DNA from 2 places in the Rhodomicrobium sp. genome. Region 2 is predicted to be linked to the other one. Evidence: riboswitches for the same ligand, from Rfam matches in the RefSeq annotation. Region 2 holds a riboswitch; the other holds the start of a gene.
The links. Region 2 has a riboswitch for cobalamin ahead of QM659_RS03500 (FecCD family ABC transporter permease). Riboswitches for the same ligand answer to the same signal wherever they lie in the genome.

Region 1 (6,118 bases), on a different contig from region 2:
GTCGGCCACCTCGTCGCGGATCGCGAGCGCGATCTGCCGGCAGGCGACGCTTCTCGGCACGTCGTCGCGCACGAACGACCAGTTGAGGATCGTGACCGGCCCTGTCAGCATCCCCTTCATCGGGCGGTCGGTCTGCGACTGCGCGAAGTGCCACCAGCCGACCGTCATCGGCTCGGGGCGCGATACATCGCCATAGAGGATCGGCGGGCGCACGCAGCGCGAACCGTAAGACTGCACCCAGCCGTTCTTCGTGAACGCGAAGCCGGAGAGCTTCTCGCCGAAATACTGCACCATGTCGTTGCGCTCGAACTCGCCATGCACGAGCACGTCGAGGCCCGCCACTTCCTGCCAGCGGATCGTGCGCGCGGTTTCCTCGCGAAGGAACGAGTCGTATTCCGCGTCAGTCAGAGCGCCCTTGGCGTGGGCGGCTCGCGCCTTGCGGACTTCGGCCGTCTGCGGGAAGGAGCCGATGGTTGTCGTCGGGAACGGAGGCAGGCCGAAGCGGCGGCGTTGAACGGCGGCACGCTCGGCATAGGGCGCGCGACGGAGCGCCATCTGCGGCGTCACGGCTGCGAGCCGCTGCCTTACGGCTGCGTCATGCACCTTGGGCGATGCGCGCCGCGCGGCAAGCGCTGCGGACGCGGCTTCGAGCGCGGGCGCGACTGTTGCACGGCCTTCCGAGAGCGCGCGGCCGAGCGCGGAAAGCTCGCCCATCTTCTGCACGCCGAAGGCAAGCCAGCTTTTCACGTCGGCGTCGAGATCGCGTTCAAGCTCCAGATCGACCGGCGTATGCAGGAGCGAGCAGGACGGCGCAAGCTGTATGTGATCGGTGCCGCGCTTTGCAACCACGGGTTCCAGCCGGTCGAGGATCGCGGCCAGGTCCGCGCGCCAGACGTTGCGGCCGTCGATCACGCCGAGCGACAGCACGAGGCCGGGCGGCGCTTTCGCCAGCACATCGTCGAGTTGCCGCGGAGCGCGTGACAGATCGAGATGCAGCCCCGCCACGGGGAGCGAAAGCGCGGTATCGAGATTGTCGCCGAGCGCGCCGAAATAGGTGGCCAGCATGATCTTGAGGCTCGGCAGCGCATCGGCAAAGCGGCGGTAGGTCTTCTTCAGCGCGTCGCGCTCGGCGGCGTCGAGATCGAGCACGAGGCACGGCTCATCGATCTGCACCCATTCCGCGCCGTTGGCGGCGAGGCGGCGGAGCACGTCGAGATAGACGGGGAGCAGGGCGTCGAGCAGCGTGAGCGGGTCGAGCGCGGGATCCTTGCTTTTGCCGAGCTTGAGAAACGTCACCGGCCCAAGCAGAACGGGCCGCGTTTCATAGCCGAGATGCTGCGCCTCGCGATATTCGTCAACGGCCTTCAGCGAGGCCAGCGTGAAGCGTTGCCCCGCTGTGAACTCCGGCACCATGTAGTGGTAATTCGTGTCGAACCACTTCGTCATCTCCTGCGCGGGCGCGCCGTGGTTCGTGTGCGGGCAACCGCAGGCGCCTTCGCCGTCCGCTCCCTGCGATCCCCGCGCCATGGCGAAATAGGTGCCGAGGGTGACGCCGCCGGTTTTCCATCCGTAGATTTCAGGAATGGCCCCGACCATCACGCTCGTGTCGAGCACCTGATCGTAGAAGGAGAAGTCGTTCGACGGAATGACCGTCACGCCCGCCGCCTTCTGTCGCGCCCAATTGTCGGCGCGAAGCCGGGCCGCTGTCTCGCGAAGTTCCTTCTCCCCGATCCTGTGCGCCCAGTAGGCTTCGAGCGCAGTTTTAAGCTCACGGCGCGGACCGATGCGCGGCGTGCCAAGCGTTGCGATTTTTATGCTGGAAGACACGTTCTAACCCCATTGCGTTGGGGCAAGGCTGTGATGGGACGCGCGCGAACGCCGCCAGTCGGCGGGCCGCAACCGCTCCACCGGGACACCCCGCCCGAGGACTTCGATTTCGTCGCGGCAGGTCTCCTGGCTTGCGGGTCGTCGCTTCGGCCCGTCTTCCCGAAGCGATTGCCTCAGTGACATCGGTGGGCCGAAACTCGCCGCTTACAGTTGCGGGGGCAGCGCCGGACTTGCACCGGCTTCCCTCTTGGCCACGAGCTATGCGCTCGCAGACCGCGACGGAAAATGAGTGTGATCGAGATCGGCACTGTCGTCAATATCGATATAACGACATCTTTATATGCCGATGTCGATCTATGCTTGCGGCAGCACGGTCCGCACGATGGAGGCGTCGAGCGCCTCGTAGCGGGCGAGGCCGATGGTGTCGTAAAGCTCGGCGCGAGTCTGCATCTCGGGGAGCATCGCCTCCGTGCTGCCGTCGCGCGCGAGCGTGGCGTAAAGCTTCGCCTGCGCCTTGTTCGCCACCCGAAGCGACGAGACGGGCCAGATGACCATCGCGTAACCCCACGCCTCGAACTGTGCTGCCGTGAAATGCGGCGTGCGGCCGAACTCGGTCATGTTCGCGAGCAGCGGCACGCCGGGCAGACGCCGCGCGAATTCCTGGAACATGGCCGCGCTCGTCAGCGCCTCGGGGAAGATCGCGTCCGCGCCCGCCTCGACGTAAAGCCGGGCACGCGCCACCGCCGCGTCGATCCCCTCGCTCGCGGCGGCATCGGTGCGCGCCACGATGACGAGATGGCGGCGCGCCTTTGCTGCGGCGGCCACCTTCGCGGCCATGTCGCGGGCGTCCGCCAGCTTCTTGTCGTTGAGGTGCCCGCATTTCTTCGGGAGGAGCTGATCCTCGATATGCACAGCGCCCGCGCCCGCATCCTCGAAGGTGCGAACCATATGCATGACGTTCAGCGCCTCGCCATAGCCCGTGTCGCCATCGACGAGCAGCGGCAGGCCGCTCGCCCGCGCGATCTGGCGGATGAAGAACGCGACCTCATCCACCGTGATGATGCCGAGATCGGGCAGCCCCATGGACGCGGTCATCGCCGCGCCTGAGAGATACAGCGCGTCGAAGCCAGCCGCCTTTGCCTGAAGCGCCGCCATGCCGTTATGCGCGCCGGGGAGTTTCAGGATGCCCCGACGCTCCAGCAGCTCGCGGAAGCGGAAGCCCGCCGTCTGGTCGGGCAGGTCGAAACCGTTGAGATAAGGCATGTCCGCTCCCTACGCCGCACGCGCGGAAGACGGTGCAGGCGTGCGCCCGCGATCTTCCAGCGGCACGAACGCCACGTTTTCCGGGCCGACATAATTCGCGGATGGACGAATGATCTTGTTATCCTGCCGCTGCTCGATGATATGCGCCGCCCAGCCGCTCGTGCGTGCGATGACAAAAAGCGGCGTGAACATCGCGGTCGGAACGCCCATCTGGTGATAGGACACGGCGCTGAACCAGTCGAGGTTCGGGAACATCTTCTTCGTCTCCGCCATCACGCTTTCGATGCGCGCGGCGATCTCGAACATTTTCGTTGCGCCGACCTCGTGCGACAGGCGGCGGGCGACTTCCTTGATGACCTTGTTGCGCGGGTCGGCGACCGTATAGACGGGATGGCCGAAGCCGATCACGACCTCTTTAGCCTCGACGCGGCGGCGGATATCGGCTTCCGCCTCTTCGGCTGAATTGTAACGCTTCTGGATCTCGAAGGCCGCCTCGTTCGCCCCGCCATGCTTCGGCCCGCGCAGCGCGCCGATCGCGCCCGTCACCGCGGAATACAGATCCGATCCCGTGCTCGCGATGGAGCGTGCGGTGAAGGTGGACGCGTTGAACTCATGCTCGGCGTAGAGAATCAGCGAGGTGTGCATCGCGCGGACGTGGCTTTCGCGCGGGCGTTCGCCATGCAGCAGGTGCAGGAAGTGCCCGCCGATGGAATCGTCGTCGGTGTGCACCTCGATGCGGCGGCCATTATGCGCGAAGTGATGCCAGTAGAGCAGCATGGAACCCAGCGAAGCCAGGAGCCGGTCGGCCACATCGCGCGCAGCTGGATGGTTGTGGTCGACCGGCTCCGGCAGCACGCAGCCGAGCGCGGACACGCCCGATCTGAGTACGTCCATGGGATGCGAGGCGGCCGGCAGCGCTTCGAGCGCGACGCGGACCGCCGAAGGAAGGCCGCGCAGCGCCTTCAGCTTCGTCTTGTAAGCGTGAAGCTCCGTCGGCGTCGGCAGCGCCCCGTGAATGAGGAGATGCGCGATCTCCTCGAATTCGCAGGTCTCGGCCACGTCGAGAATGTCGTAGCCGCGGTAATGGAGGTCGTTACCGGTGCGGCCCACGGTGCAAAGCGCCGTGTTGCCCGCGATGATGCCGGAAAGCGCGACCGACTTCTTCGGCTTCGGCCCGGCGGCCTTCGTTGCGTCCTGTAGCATGCTGTCCTCCCTAAGCGCCGACAACGGCTGAACGGCCCGTCTCGCGCGATGTGCCGTTCCATTCGAAAAGGCCGGTCGCCCGCTCCGCGCCAAGCGCGACGGGATCGACGGTGAAATTCAGTCCCAGAAGCTCTTCGCCGCGCAGCCGTTCGAGCCGGTCCACGGTTTCGAGAAAGCGCTGTTGCTCGGCGGGTGAGACGATGCCTTCCGAAAGCGTGAGAAACTTCTCGATGTATTGCGGGCGGGCGAAGGGGCGCGCGCCGAGCGGGTTGGCGTCGGCGATGGCAAGCTCGTCCTCGATCACGCGACCGTCACGCAGGGTGACGACGACGCGGCCGCCGAACGCCTTTTCCTTCGGGTCGCGGCTATGATAGCGGCGCGTCCACTCCGCATCTTCGACGGTCGAAATCTTGTGCCACAAGGCAACGGTTTCGGGCCGCTTCGCGCGCTCCGGCGCATAGGAATGCACGTGGTGCCAGCCGCCGTCTTCCAGCGCGACCGCGAAGATGTACATGATGGAATGGTCGAGCGTTTCGCGGCTCGCATTCGGGTCCATCTTCTGCGGGTCGTTCGCACCCGTGCCGATCACGTAATGGGTGTGATGGCTCGTGTGGATCACGATGTTTTCGATGGTCGCGAGATTGCCGATCTTCTCGCGCATCCGCCGCGCGAGGTCGATGAGCGCCTGGCTCTGATATTCCGCCGAATATTCCTTGGTGTAGGTGTCGAGGATGGCGCGCTTCGGCTCGCCTTTCTCAGGCAACGGCACGGAGTATTCCACCTTGGGGCCGGAAAGCAGCCATGCGATGAAACCGTCCTCGCCTTCCCATGCGGGCGACGGCGCGCCTTCGCCGCGCATGGCTCGATCCACCGCCTCGACCGCCATCTTGCCGGCGAAAGCGGGCGCGTAAGCCTTCCAGCTCGAAATCTCGCCCTTGCGCGACTGGCGCGTCGTCGTCGTCACATGCAGTGCCTGCTGCACAGCCTGCCAGATCGTCTCCACCGGAAGCCCCAGCGCCGCGCCGATGCCTGCCGCAGCCGAGGGTCCGAGATGGGCGATATGGTCGATCTTGTGCTCATGCAGGCAAATGCCTTTTACGAGATTGACCTGAATTTCGTAGCCCGCCGCGAGGCCGCGCACGAGCGCTTCGCCGGAAAGCCCGCAATGCTGGGCGACGGCAAGGATCGGCGGGATATTGTCGCCGGGATGCGAATAGTCGGCGGCGAGGAACGTATCGTGGAAGTCGAGTTCACGCACGGCGACGCCGTTGGCCCACGCGGCCCATTCCGGCGAGAAGCGGCGATGCGAGGCGATGCCGAACACGGCCGCGCCGGGCTTGAAGGGATGCGAGAGCGCCTGATTGCGGGCGTTAGCCACCGGGCGGCGTGCGAGCGAAGCGGCGGCAACGGCGGCGTTGTCGATGATGCGGTTGCCGATCATCTCGACCACGGCAGGGTCGACCGCGACCGGGTCGGCGGCGACTTCGGCGATCTTCCAGGCGAGTTGTTCGGCGCGGGGCAAAGGCTCGGCGGATTTGTATGTGCGAACGGTATGCGACTTCACGGGGCAGGTTCCTCTCTTGGGCAGCGGCGGCTAGGAAATTGTATTTTGAAATCAGGGGCGAAACGCTGTGGGGCGGCCTGCTTCGTCGACGGCGACCATCTCGAACGAGCCGCGCACGGCGAGGCGACGCTCGCCCGAAAGCAGCTTTTCGGCCATCATCGAGACTTCGACGGTCATGGATGCGCGGCCTACGCGCACGACGCGGGCGGACAGTTCGACGAGTTCGCCCACCTTGACGGGCACGTGGAATTCCACCTTGTC
Region 2 (13,362 bases):
CCCGCGCTCGCGAAGGAAATCGCCGATGCGATTCCCGGTGCGAAACTCGAAGTCGTGCCGGATTGCGGGCATCTGTCCACGCTGGAACAGCCCGACTTTCTGGCGCACACGCTGGCGGCGTGGCACAGCGCGTAAGCTGATCGAAGCATGGCGCTTCGGGCTTGTCAGTATTTGCAAAACCCGGCGGCGCTTACAGAACCTCGGCCTTGGCGCGCTCGCGTTGCATCTTCTGGAACTTGCGGATGATAAGCGTCCGCTTCAGCCGCGACAGGTGATCGATGAACAGCCGTCCTTCCAGGTGGTCGATCTCGTGTTGCACGAGGGTTGCCTCAAGATCGGCGAAATCGCGTTCCTGCTGCTTGCCGTCGGCGTCGATGTAGCTCACGCGCACAAGCGCGGGACGTTCCACCTCCGCGTACATCTGCGGAATGGACAGACAGCCTTCCTCATGAACGCGCGGAGCGTCGCCGTGAGCGAGAATCTCGGGATTGATGAGAATGAGCGGATTCTTGCCCTTCTCGTCGCCCTTCTGCGCGTCCATCACGATAAGGCGGCGCAGCACGCCGACCTGCACCGCTGCCAGCCCGATGCCCGGCGCGGCGTACATGGTTTCAAGCATGTCGTGTGCGAGCGCTCGCAACTCGTCGTCGACCGTTTCGACGGGTTTCGATTTTTCGCGCAGGATCGCGTCCGGGATCGTGACAATGGATCGTATAGCCATGCTCAGCAGATAAGCGAGGCGCGCGGCGCGGTCAACGGCTTCGTTTGCGGCGGAAATCAGGTTTTGTGGGTGCGCTCAAGGCTTCGCGGCTCGCTCGCCGCCTTGTGAAGGCAACGGGCCGCTTCAAACCGCCAGCGCCAGCAGCGCGTCGAGATCGAGGTTCTTTTCGACGTGATCCGCCAGCGCTTCGAGAGCCGCTTCGGTGCGCGCGTCGAAATCCAGGCCGGATGCCGCCGCGCCGATGCTTTGGAGCCAATGCGCGCGAAACTCGTTCGAGCCGAACAGGCCGTGCACGTAGGCGCCCGCGATGAGACCGTTCGCCGATAGCGCGCCCTCGGGCCGGGTGCCTCCGCGCCCGTCGTCGAGCACGAGCCAGGGACGTTCGAGCCCCGCGCCGGTCGTGCGCCCCATATGCATCTCATAGCCGGTCACCCGGCAGCCCGTCGCGCGGTCCGTGGTGTCGATGTCGATCAGCCGCTTGTCGCCGCCGATTTCCGTCTCGATGTCAAGCAGGCCGAGGCCCGGCGTCTCGCCCGCCGGCCCCTCGATGCCTTGCGGATCGCGCACCACGCGGCCTAACATCTGGAAGCCCGCGCAAAGCCCGATCACGCGACCGCCGCGCCGCGCATGCGCGAGAATGTCGATGTCCCAGCCCTCGCGGCGCAGCACGTCGAGATCGGTGCGCGTCGCCTTCGAGCCGGGGAGTATGACAACATCGGTGTCGGCGGGGATCAGGTTGCCCGGCTGAATCCACTTGAGCGAAACGCCGGGTTCCGCCGCCAGCGGATCGAGGTCGTCGAAATTCGCCACGCGAGACAGGCGCGGCACCGCGACCTTGACGCCGCGACCCTCGCCCTCGGCCGGACGCTCCAGAGCGAGCGAGTCTTCTGCGGGAAGCCGCTCCGCACTGTCGAACCAGCGCAGCACGCCGAGGAAGGGCCACCCCGTGGCTTCGGTGATGGTTTTCACGCCCGGCTCGAACAGCGAGAAATCGCCGCGAAACTTGTTGACGATGTAGCCTTTCACCCGCGCGCGGTCGGCCTCGGACAGAAGCAGATGGCTGCCGACGATGGCCGCCATCGTGCCGCCCCGGTCGATGTCCGACAGGATCACCACCGGCAGGCCGCCCGCTTCGGCGAGGTGCATGTTCGTGATGTCTGAATTGCGAAGATAGACTTCCGCGCCGCTGCCCGCGCCCTCCACGATGACGAGATCGGCCTCGGCGCGGAGCCGGTCGAGACTGTCGATCACGGCGGGCATCATCTTCTGGCGCATGTGATGATAGATCCGCGCCGGGCAATTGCCGAGCACGCGCCCGCGCAGCACCACCTGCGAGCCGATATCCGTCTGCGGCTTCAAGAGCACGGGGTTCATGTGGATCGACGGGGCGGCCTTCGCTGCGCGCGCCTGCATCGCCTGCGCACGGCCGATCTCGCCATAGACGATCTCGCCATCCGGGCCGGGCGGCAGGTCGCTGTCAGCCGCCACGGCGGCGTTGTTCGACATGTTCTGCGCCTTGAACGGACGCACCACGAGGCCGCGCCGCGCATACGCCCGGCACAGCCCCGCGACAACCATGCTCTTGCCGACGTCCGACGCCGTGCCCTGGATCATGATCGAGCGGGCGCGGCGCGGCAGCCCCTCGGGCGCGGGCTGATAGGCGATGCGGGCGATGAGTTCGGCGGCCTGTGCGGGGATCGTGTCGGCGGTCATTCGTCTGTTTCGTTTTCTACCGGCGGCGCTTTCAGCCGGAATTCGCGCGTCTGATCGTGCCCGTCCCAGATCTCCGGTTTCTTCAGCCACTTCTGGATGAAGTTCCAGCTTCCGCGATAGCCATTATGCGGCAGGGTGCAATTCGAGCAATCCTTTCGCCGCATTCCGGTCGCGTCGGTATAGACGATGTACGGGCCAGGGCATTCATAGGCGATAAGCGGGCAATAGCAAAACAGGCAATTGAATTTGCCGCGAACGCCTTTGTGACACGGCAGGAACGGGCACGCCTCGTTGGTGAAGCCCTTGAAGCCTTCGTTTGTCGTAGTGTCTTTCGGTTCCATGCCATGGCCTTTCGGGTGTCACAGGAGCGGCTGCGGGCGATGACAGACGAGCCGCCGGCGACGAACCGCGGGCTTGCGCTTGGCATGGCACCGTGCGGCCCTCCGCCGAACGAGAAGCGTATGCGCGCCTTTGACAACGCGCCGCTTCGGCCGGTCTCCTGGCTTGCGGATATCGCCCCGATCGCCTTCCCGAACCGCTACCGGTCCAGTGGCTCCCGATCGGAGCATCCGCCTACAGTTGCGGGGGCAGCCGCGGCATGAGCGAATTCGCCGACCGCGTTCCCGTTTCACCCGATCTTGATCGGGCACCGAAGCTTTCCTTAAAATAGGTCGAAGGCGCGCGCGGGCAAGCCCGACGAACGGCGCGGCTGGGACGCTCCACAGGCTTGCGCAGCGGCGCGGCGTGAAAGAAAAAAACCGCATGACCCATATCGGCCGCTTCGCGCCCTCGCCCACGGGGCCCTTGCATTTCGGCTCGCTCGTCGCCGCCGTCGCAAGCTATTGCGATGCGCGCGCCGTTGGCGGTCGATGGCTCGTGCGCATGGAAGACATCGACCCGCCGCGCGAGATGCCGGGGGCGGCGGCGCGCATCCTTAAGCAGCTTGAGGCCTACGGGTTCGAGTGGGACGGTGACGTGCTGTTTCAGTCGACGCGCCTCGATGCCTACGCGCACGCGCTCGAAGCGCTCAGGCGCGCGGGACACGTCTTCTGGTGCCGCTGCTCGCGGGCCGATCTCGCGCGGATCGGCGGCGCGGTCTATCCCGGCACATGCCACGCCTTCACGGCGCCGCGCGACGATGCCGCCGTGCGCCTCCGCGTTCCCGCTGGCGTCGTGGACTTCGCCGATCGCGTGTTCGGCCCTCAGCGCGAGGATGTCGCTGCGACCGTGGGCGATTTCGTCGTGCAGCGCCGGGACGGGCTGTTCGCCTATCAACTCGCCGTGGTCGTCGACGATGCCTCTCAGGGTGTGACCGATGTCGTGCGCGGCGCCGATCTCCTCGACAACACCGCGCGGCAGATCGTGCTGCAACGGCTGCTTGGCCTGCCAGAGCCGCGATACATTCATCTGCCGCTCGCGCTCAACGCCGATGGCAGCAAGCTCTCGAAGCAGACTTTCGCGAAGGAACTGCCGACTCCCGCCGATAGCCGCTTGCTGTGGCGGGCACTCGCCTTTCTCGGACAGGACGTGCCGCCGGAGATGCCGCCCGTGCCCTGCGCGGAAATCCTCCGCCATGGGGTCCAGCATTGGAGCCCCGCCGCCGTGCCGCGCACAAGCCATATGCGGCTCGCCTGATCGCACGCGACGCGAAGCCCGTCGCATTGCCGCCGCTTTGCCTTTATGATAGGCCGCATCAAGCGCCGGTGCCCGCGCAAGCGGGTGAAACGGGAACGCGGTGAGGGACGCTCGATCCCGATTCCGCGGCTGCCCCCGCAACTGTAAGCGGCGAGCCGTCATCGAAGCCACTGAACGCGTGCGTTCGGGAAGGCGATGGCGGCCACGACCCGCGAGCCAGGAGACCGGCCGGCGCTGTAACTGTTGTCTCGAAGCGTGCAAGCGGCCTCGTCGCATGAAACGCTCTGGACACGCAACGTGCGACGGCGGGTCGGCGGAGGATGTCATTTTACAGGTTCCCCATACGGATTCGGCCGTAAAGTCGGCCGTGCTCGCGCCGCGCCGCAAGTGGCCGGTGACGACGCTGGCGCTATTCGCGGTGGCGGCGCTGCTGGCCGTGCTGTCGCTCGGCGCGGGGCCGGTCGCGCTTTCGCCCGATACGGTTACGGCGGCGCTGTTCGGCGCAGGGACCGAGCCGCAACGCATCATCGTGCAGGAAATCCGCCTGCCGCGCGCGGTGCTGGCGCTCGCCATCGGCGCGATCCTCGGGCTTTCCGGCGCGGCGCTGCAAGGGCTGTTGCGCAACCCGCTGGCCTCGCCCGCGCTGTTCGGCGCGCCGCAGGCGGCGGCCTTCGGCGCGGTCGTCGTGATTGCAACGGGGCTCGCCGATGCGCTGTCTTTCGCCCTGCCGGTGGCGGCGATCGCGGCGGCGTTCGCGTCGGTTTTCGTGCTGCTCGCAGTGGCGGGCCGCAACGCAAACCTTCTGATCCTCATCCTCGCGGGCCTCGCGCTTTCGGCTCTCGCGGGCGCGGGAACCGCGCTCGCGGTGAACCTCGCGCCGAACCCTTACGCCGCGCTTGAAATCACCTTCTGGCTGCTTGGTTCGCTCGAAGACCGGAGTTTCCAGCATGTGGCGCTGGCGCTTCCCTTCATCCTGGCGGGCGCTGCGATCCTGCTTGCCAACAGGAACGCGCTTCGGACGCTGAGCCTCGGCGAAGAGGCGGCGCAAAGCCTCGGCGTGGATGTGGCGCGGCTCCGGCTCGCGGTGATCGCGGGCGTGGCGCTCGGTGTCGGCGGCGCGGTGGCGGTTTCGGGAACCATCGGCTTCATCGGTCTCGTCGCGCCGCATCTCGCGCGCCCGCTCGTCGGCCACGACCCCGCGCGGCTGCTCCTGCCAAGCGCGGCCATCGGCGCGGCGTTGCTTCTTGCCGCCGACATCGCCGTGCGCCTTATTCCGTCGACGACCGACATAAAAGTCGGCGTGCTGACGGCGATCATCGGCGTTCCCTTCTTTCTCTATCTGATCGTGCGCGACCGCCGCGCGCTGACGGGTGGCCTCTCATGAGCGCGGCTTATCTCTTGGCGCGCGGTCTCGGTGTCCGGCTCGGCGCGCGCGACCTCATCGCGGATGTGTCGTTCGACCTGCCGCGCGGCTGCCTCGCCGCCGTGATCGGTCCGAACGGCGCGGGCAAGACGACGCTGCTCCGCGCGCTTGCCGGGCTCGTGCCGTCGCGCGGGGAAATCCGGGCGGGCGGCGGCGACGCGGCGGCGCTGCCGATCCGCGAGCGCGCCCTTCGCTTCGCGTATCTGCCGCAAGGCCACGCGGTGCATTGGCCGCTGCCGGTGCGCGATGTGGTGGCGCTCGGCCGCTATCCGCATGGCGCCACCGATCCCGCGAATCTCCCGGCCCGCGACGCCGAAGCCGTCGCCCGCGCCATCGCCGCCGTCGATCTCGCCGCGCTCGCCGACCGCCCTGTCACCGAGTTGTCCGGCGGCGAGAAGGCCCGCGTGGCGCTCGCCCGCGTGCTGGCGGTCGAAGCGCCGGTCGTGCTGGCGGACGAGCCCATCGCGTCCCTCGACCCGCGCTATCAGCTCGACGTGATGGCGCTGCTTCGGGACACGGCGCTCGGCGGTGCGCTCGTGCTGGTGGTGACGCACGATCTCGGCCTTGCCGCACGATTTGCGGATCGCGTGCTGGTCATGAAAGACGGACGGCTGATCGAATCCGGGGCGCCCGCCGTCGCGTTGTCGCCCGAGATGCTGGCGCGCGCGTTTCATATCGGTGCCTTCCGGGCGGAGCATGACGGCGCGCCCGTGCTCGTTCCGTGGGTCGCGCCGTGACCCGCTTCGTCGCCGCCTGCATGATGCTGTTTGCCTCGCTCACCGCCGCCGCCGCCGATTCACCGCGCCGCATCGTGTCCATCAATCTCTGTACCGACCAGCTTCTTCTCACGCTCGCGGACAGCGATCAGATCGCCGGACTGAGCCCCTATTCGCGCGACGCCTCGCAAAGCTGGCTGGCGAAGGAAGCGCGCGCTTTCCCGAAATTGTCCGGCACGGCGGAGGATGCCCTTATCGCAGAACCGGACCTCGTGCTCGCCGGGCGCTTCACGCGGCTTGCCACGCGTCAGATCTTGAAAGCGAAGGGTGTGCCGGTCGCGGAGTTCGATGTCGCCCGCTCCATCGACGACGCGAAACTGCAAATTCGGCGCATGGCCGCGCTCGTCGGCCATCCAGACCGCGCGGAACCGCACATCGCGCGGATCGACGCCGCTTTGCTCCGCGCCCGCGCCGCAGCGGCGCGCGTGCATTCGCGGGTGCTGGCCGTTTCGCGGCGCGGATGGGTGTTCGGGGGGGAATCGATGACGACATCCCTTCTGGCCGCCTCCGGTCTCGTGAACGCCGCCGGAGACATGGGCCTGTCGCATGGCGGTTTCGCGTCGCTGGAGGCCATCGTGATGACGCGGCCCGATTTCATTCTCGTCACAAATGTTCGTGATAGCCCGCGGGATCAGGGCGAAGCGCTGCTGGTGCACCCTGCGCTGCAAAAGCTGTATCCGCTCGCGCGCCGCATCGTGATTCCCGAGCCGCTCACGACATGCGACGGACCGATGCTCGCGGATGCGCTCGACAGCCTCGCCGCTCAGGTTTCGGCGCTTGAGACAAGTAAAGCCACGCCTGAGTTTTCACGGTGAGATTCAACGCGCATCGGGTCAGAACGCCGCGCAAAGCACCGCGAAAGGCCGCTTGCATTCGTCTCAAGCGGGTGCAATAAGTCGAGTTTGATGGTGCTTCGATGGTCTTAATCGTCGAAGATAATAGGTAATAAGGCTGACACTCCAACCTCATAAAAGAAGGGTGGATACTTGGCTTTGTTCGCGCAGGTAAATATCTGCCGCGAAGTGGCAAGTTTGCCAAGCTATTACCGGCCATTGGAACAGACCGAATCCGCTGGAGGGTGGTTCAGAAGCTATGATGACCTTCAACTCTACCGGCCGGTTTCTGATTTGTCGCGGAATCGCCGACGCTTTCTGAGGAGCGTTGCTGATGTCGGTGCGGCATATCCGGACGACGGCCCCTATCGGATCATGGCGTAGCTCACGCTTCCGGCTTTGTCCACCCCGCGACATCATCACACTCATCAAAAGGCGTTGACGGGACAGCGGCCCCCCAAGGAGGCGATGCATGCGGATTGTACTTATCCATCCAAACTATCATTCGGGCGGCGCCGAAATCGCGGGCCGATGGTCCCCCTCGTGGGTGGCCTACCTCGCCGGTTATCTGAAGGCGGGCGGTTATTCCGACATCCGCTTCATCGACGCGATGACGGACAACCTCACCGAAGATGAACTTCGCGCGATCCTCGCCGAGGAAAAGCCCGACATCGTCGGCTCGACGGCCATTACGCCGTCCATCTACAAGGCCGAGCGCGCGCTGCAGATCGCCAAGGAAGTTCACCCGAATGTGGTGACGGTGCTGGGCGGCATCCACGGCACGTTCATGTATTCGCAGATCCTGCACGAAGCCCCTTGGATCGACGCCATCATCCGCGGCGAAGGCGAAGCGGTGATGCTGAACCTCGTGAAGGCGGTCGACAAGGGCGAATGGCCCGACAGCCGCGGCCAGGTCCACGGCATCGCCTATCAGGAAGGCTCGAAGGTCATCGCCACCCCGGCCGAGCCGCCGATCCGCGACGTCGACACCATCGTCGCCGACTGGTCCATCCTCGACTGGACGAAATATCACTACATCCCGATGAACACGCGCGTCGCCACGCCGAACATGGCGCGCGGCTGTCCGTTCACCTGCTCCTTCTGCTCGCAGTGGAAGTTCTGGCGCGATTATCGCGTGAGAAAGCCGAAGCTCGTCGTCGACGAAATCGAGTCGCTGTATCGCGACCACAATGTGGGCTTCTTCATCCTCGCCGACGAAGAGCCGACGATCAACCGCAAGGCGTTCGTGGCGTTCTGCGAAGAACTCATCGCCCGCAAGTTGCCGGTGCTTTGGGGTATCAACACCCGCGTGACCGACATCCTGCGCGACGAAGACTTGCTTCCGCTCTACCGCAAGGCGGGCCTCGTCCACATCTCGCTCGGCACCGAAGCGGCGGCGCAGCTCAACCTCGACCTGTTCAACAAGGAAACGACGGTTGCGCAGAACAAGAAGGCCATCGACCTTCTGCGCGCGAACGGTATCGTGACCGAAGCGCAGTTCATCGTCGGCCTCGAAAACGAGACGCTCGAAACGCTCGAAGAAACCTACAAGATGGTTCGCGAGTGGAACCCGGACATGGCCAACTGGTCCATGTTCACGCCGTGGCCGTTCTCGGACCTTTACCGCGAACTTGGCGATACGGTCGAGGTGTTCGACTTCGAGAAGTATAACTTCGTGACGCCGATCATGAAGCCGAAGGCGATCGACCGCGGCGAACTGCTCGACGGCGTGATGAAGAACTACCGCCGCTTCTACATGAACAAGGCGCTGTGGGGCTATCCGTGGGTGCGTGGCGACAAGGTGCGCCGCAAGTATCTGCTCGGCTGCCTGAAGGCGTTCCTGCTCTCGGCCTGGCAGCGGCAGTTCTACGATCTCGGCAAGCGCGGCTACTGGGGTCCGCAGACGAAAAAGAAGCTCAAGTTCGACTTCGATACGTCGCGCACGCTCGAAAAGACACCCGAGCTTCAGATCGCCTCCAACCAGTGGAAGGCCGCGCCGAAGCGCAAGGCCGAAACCTCTCCGATGGCTGCGGCTGCCGCGAAGGTGCGCGGTGAAGATGTGAACGATCCGCAGAAGGTCATGGCTTGCGGCGGCGGCGACCAGCAGCTCGATGAGGCAACGATGGCAGCGGCCATCGGCGGCAGCGTCTCGAAGCCCGCGACCGACGCGGGATGCGGGTGCTCGGGAGAGTCCAAGCATGAGCACACCGAAGCCGGCGAGTGCAAGGGTCACGGCCCGGAAGGCAGCTGCGGCTGCGAGACGGCCGAAACAAAGACCGACGCGCCCGCAAAGGTTTAGAGAAAAGAGAAGCGCCGCGTGAATGCGGCGCTCGTATCGCCTGAGGCCGGGTTCGCCCGGCCTTTTTTATGTCGGCTTGCCACCGGGTTCGTCATCGCGACAACCCGAACTGGATTTCTATACGGTGGTAAGCCGCCCCCGGCCCGTTCCAGTCATGATAGACTTCCCGGCTTTCGCCGGAGAAAACGTGCCGCGATCGTTCGATCTCGGCGACGAGCGGTGCATAACCTTGCGTGAAAAGCGTCCGCATAGATCCTTGATGGACGACAGATGCGACGATGATCGGTTCGAGATGGACGAGTTCGATGGCGCCCTGATACGCGTCAGGCTTCGCAACGGGTCGGCAGATGGCCCAGTCGAACGGGATCTTGCCGGTCCTTGGCAGGTTGTGAGCGATGAACAGCCACGGGCCGGATGGCGTCAACCCCGCGGAAGAAATCGCATTTTCGATGATCGGTCCATACTCCTGCGCAGCTTGTTTCACATCCGGAATGCGCAGGCGCTTGGTCAGCCGCAGCGCCCACATGTCAGGCGTTTCCTTGATTTCCATCGTCTCTTCCTCCCACGGTCGCTATGCGAATAGCGCGCCGCGAGTTTGAAGACAAATCTCCGCAGGGAACAGCATTCTATTGTTCGTCTTTAAAGGAGGCGATTAAGCAAAATTTTTTTGATGAGCCATCAAACTCGAAGCGCGTCCCGTCTGGGGTAATGGGCGCGGTCAGCCCGTAAGTTTGAGTTGCCGAAAGACTCCGCTTTTCGCACAATGCGACAATGGCAACGCGCGTAAGGCGGGTGCCTCATCATCTCATGCAAGTCGAACCCATCGGGAAGCATCGTGTCTTCTGATTTCTGGTCGCGCAGCTTCGAAAGGATCGCGCGCCTCATCGCGCCGCGAACGATCCGCGTTCGCCGCAAGCCCGGTGCGCCGTCGCCCTCGCAGCGCGTGCCTCGCCCCCGCTTGGGATCGCCCTCGGGCTTTCCAACCATGGGCCGCATGGATTCGGACTGGGAAGGCGAATATGACAACGCGGGCGGCTGCCGGAATACCGTATACACCACGCCACACACGGTGATCGCGCCGGAATGGGCAAGCGTCACAATCGGCTTCCTCGGCACGCAGCCGCTCGACCGCGCCATCGCCAGGATCGCCGCCACGGCTGGCGCGAAGGTCAACGTTCTCGGCGCCCCGCTCGAACCGAAGCTTCGCACCGTCGCGGCCCATGCCGATCCGGCTTCGGTCGTGAAGGGCGCGCGCTATGCGATCCTGCCGGTCTTCGCGCCGGGGCGATCCGCGCAGGCAAACACGAATGCGAGCTTTGCGCCGGAACGCGCCTACGGCTCTGCGCTCGGCGGCATGAGCGCAGGCGCGCGCCTGATCGCGCCACGCGCCGACGCGGCACTCACCCGCCATGCCGCCGCCCTCGGGCTGACCGTTCACAGCTATGAAGACCTGCTGCGGCCGATCCTCGACGCCGCCGGGGAGGCGATCGACGAGCTTTTCAGCCGCGTGGAAAAAGCCGGAAGTCGCCTTCAGGGTTCCGTTGTGTGCGTCATCGCGGGCGAGCGTATCCCGGATCTCCTCATCCTTCGGCTGCTGGACGCGGGCGCGCGGGTGCATCTTGCAACGAGCGAGCGCGGTCTGGACGATGTCTTTCCCGGCGTCGCCGTGCTCCCGCTCTCTGAATTGCCGGTTCAGTCGCCGAAGTTCGACGCGATCTTCTCGACCATCAACGGCCCGGTCGTCGACGCGCGCGAACTCGGCAGCCTGCCCGATCACGCTCTTGTCGTGGATCTCGCGGACCCGCCGGGCAGCGTCGATTTCCAGCTCGCGAAACAACTCGGACGCAAGGCGATCTGGGCACGGGGCATCCTGCGGCGCGTGCCGTCGCTGGGACAGGCCTATTGGTCCGTGATCGGCGGCCTGATCGCGTCGCTCGAACAGAACGAAAGCTGAGCCAGCACACGATGCGAAAGATCCTCGTCATCGGCATCGGGGCCGGAAACCCGGATTACCTCACTGTGCAGGCCATCGAAGCGCTCAACCGCGCCGACGTGTTCTTCATCCCGGACAAGGGCACGGAAAAGGCCGCGCTGCGCCGGTTCCGCGAGGAGGTGTGCGCGCGTTTCATCCGCGAGCCGCGTTTTCGCGAAGTCGTCGTGCCGATCCCGCGCCGGGCAGAAACGCAGGATTATCGTGCGAACGTGGCGGACTGGCACGCCGCCATCGAAGCGAGTTACGAGCGGCTGTTCGCGGAGGCACTGGGGCCGGACGAAACGGGCGCGTTCCTCGTCTGGGGCGATCCGGCGGTATACGACAGCACGCTGCGCCTTCTCGACAGCCTGCTCGCTAAGGGCGTCGCGTTCGAGCACGAGGTGATCCCCGGCATCGGCGCCATTCAGGCGCTCGCCGCGCAGCACAAGATCCCGCTGAACCGCATCGCCGAACCGGTGCTCATCACCACGGGGCGGCGGCTCGATGAGGACTTTCCGCGTCATCCGGGCAGCGTCGTCGTCATGCTCGATGGCACGGTGAGCTTCACGCGCGTGCCGGAGCCGGAGACGGTCGACATCTATTGGGGCGCCTATCTCGGCACGAAGGATGAAATTCTCGTCGCCGGGCGGCTTTCGGAGGTGCGCGGCGAGATCGAGCGTCTGCGCGCCGAGGCGCGCGAAAGGCACGGCTGGATCATGGACACCTATCTGATGCGGCGGGTCGGAGGAGCGACCGGGCAACCGGAGTAGGCCCCCCGTCATCACATCGCGGTCTGGGCGGCGCGTGGCTCGGCGTGGAAAAACGTCCCGCATCGCCGTTTTTCCCTTGAATTGCATGATCAAGCTGAAAGCGAGCCGATTCGCCGCACCACATTGCTCGCCCGCGCGCCTCGATTTTTTTCTAGGACAGGAGCAAGCAATCCTTTTTCGCTCGAGGTGGGCCGACCATGTTCGATTACAGGAAGTTTTTGCTGCGCCGTATCAAGCCGCGCGTCGTGGACACCGTTGCGCTGCCGTTTCCGATGAGCGACTGGTCGCGGTTCGAGCGGTTCCTGATCCTCGGTTCGGAGAACGGGCGTTATGTGGCGCGCGAGCGGGCGCTCAACGCCGAGCATATCCCTTCGGTGCTCCGCTCGCTTGAAGTCGGCGGCGTGCATGCCGTTTCGACAATAGAGGAAAAAAGCCTCACCTCGCGCGCGCCGTCGAACGCGCCCGCTGTCTTCGCGCTGGCGCTCGCTGCCGTTCACGGCAACGCGGCCGTGAAGCGCGCCGCCATCGCCGCCCTGCCGAGGGTATGCCGGACGACGGAACATCTTTTCCAGTTTGCCGAGGCGGCACAGAGCCTGCGCGGGTTCGATCCAACGGTGAAGCGGGCGGTCGCGCTTTGGTATGCCGAGCAGCGGACGGACGATCTCGCGCGGCAGGTCGTGACCAGCCGTCAGCGGGGCGGGTGGACGCATCGCGATCTCATCCGGCTTTCGCAGCCGCTTGCGGCGGACCCCGCGCGAAAGGCGCTTTATGAATGGGTCGCGACCGAAAGGGCAAGCCCGGCCCTGCCATCCGTGGTGAAAGGCTATGTCGCGTTGCAGCATGCGAAGACGGCGGACGAGGCGGCGGCGCTGATAGCGGCCCACGATCTCCCCATCGAGACGGTTCCGAAGCATTGGCGGCGCGACGAGAAAGTGCTGCGCGCTGTCGTGGAGCGCATGCCCGTCAAGACGCTGCTGCGCGAGCTTGGCCGCCTCACCGCGACAGGCGTGCTGAAATCCACCGGCGAGGGGCTGAACCTCATCATGCCGTCGCTGCGTGACATCACTCGGGTCTGGCAATCGCATCTTCACCCGTTCGCTTTCCTTCTGGCGCTGGACGACTACCGCAAAGGACACGACAACGCGGAAAAGCTGAACTGGGAGCCGCTGCCGCAGGTCGAGGACGCGCTTGAAGCGGCCTTCCACGCGGCTTTTGCGAAT

Region 1: linked by a shared signal. The riboswitch ahead of metE (5-methyltetrahydropteroyltriglutamate--homocysteine S-methyltransferase) and the one ahead of QM659_RS03500 (FecCD family ABC transporter permease) in region 2 are both predicted to bind cobalamin.

Annotation. Positions count from the first base shown of each region.
Region 1 is NZ_JASGFR010000056.1:11-6,128, forward strand. It holds partial or broken gene metE (5-methyltetrahydropteroyltriglutamate--homocysteine S-methyltransferase) at 1-1,827, opposite strand, end outside; cobalamin riboswitch at 1,926-2,120, opposite strand; gene prpB (methylisocitrate lyase) at 2,182-3,090, opposite strand; gene prpC (2-methylcitrate synthase) at 3,100-4,293, opposite strand; gene QM659_RS15930 (MmgE/PrpD family protein) at 4,304-5,857, opposite strand; gene QM659_RS15935 (acyl-CoA thioesterase) at 5,909-6,118, opposite strand, start outside.
Region 2 is NZ_JASGFR010000005.1:72,471-85,832, forward strand. It holds gene QM659_RS03475 (alpha/beta fold hydrolase) at 1-135, shown strand, start outside; gene def (peptide deformylase) at 191-721, opposite strand; gene QM659_RS03485 (cobyric acid synthase) at 845-2,434, opposite strand; gene QM659_RS03490 (cysteine-rich small domain-containing protein) at 2,431-2,775, opposite strand; cobalamin riboswitch at 2,906-3,103, opposite strand; gene gluQRS (tRNA glutamyl-Q(34) synthetase GluQRS) at 3,197-4,069, shown strand; cobalamin riboswitch at 4,119-4,317, shown strand; gene QM659_RS03500 (FecCD family ABC transporter permease) at 4,344-5,453, shown strand; gene QM659_RS03505 (ABC transporter ATP-binding protein) at 5,450-6,229, shown strand; gene QM659_RS03510 (ABC transporter substrate-binding protein) at 6,226-7,083, shown strand; gene bchE (magnesium-protoporphyrin IX monomethyl ester anaerobic oxidative cyclase) at 7,574-9,400, shown strand; gene QM659_RS03520 (hypothetical protein) at 9,492-9,950, opposite strand; gene QM659_RS03525 (hypothetical protein) at 10,236-11,354, shown strand; gene cobF (precorrin-6A synthase (deacetylating)) at 11,366-12,142, shown strand; gene QM659_RS03535 (TROVE domain-containing protein) at 12,340-13,362, shown strand, end outside.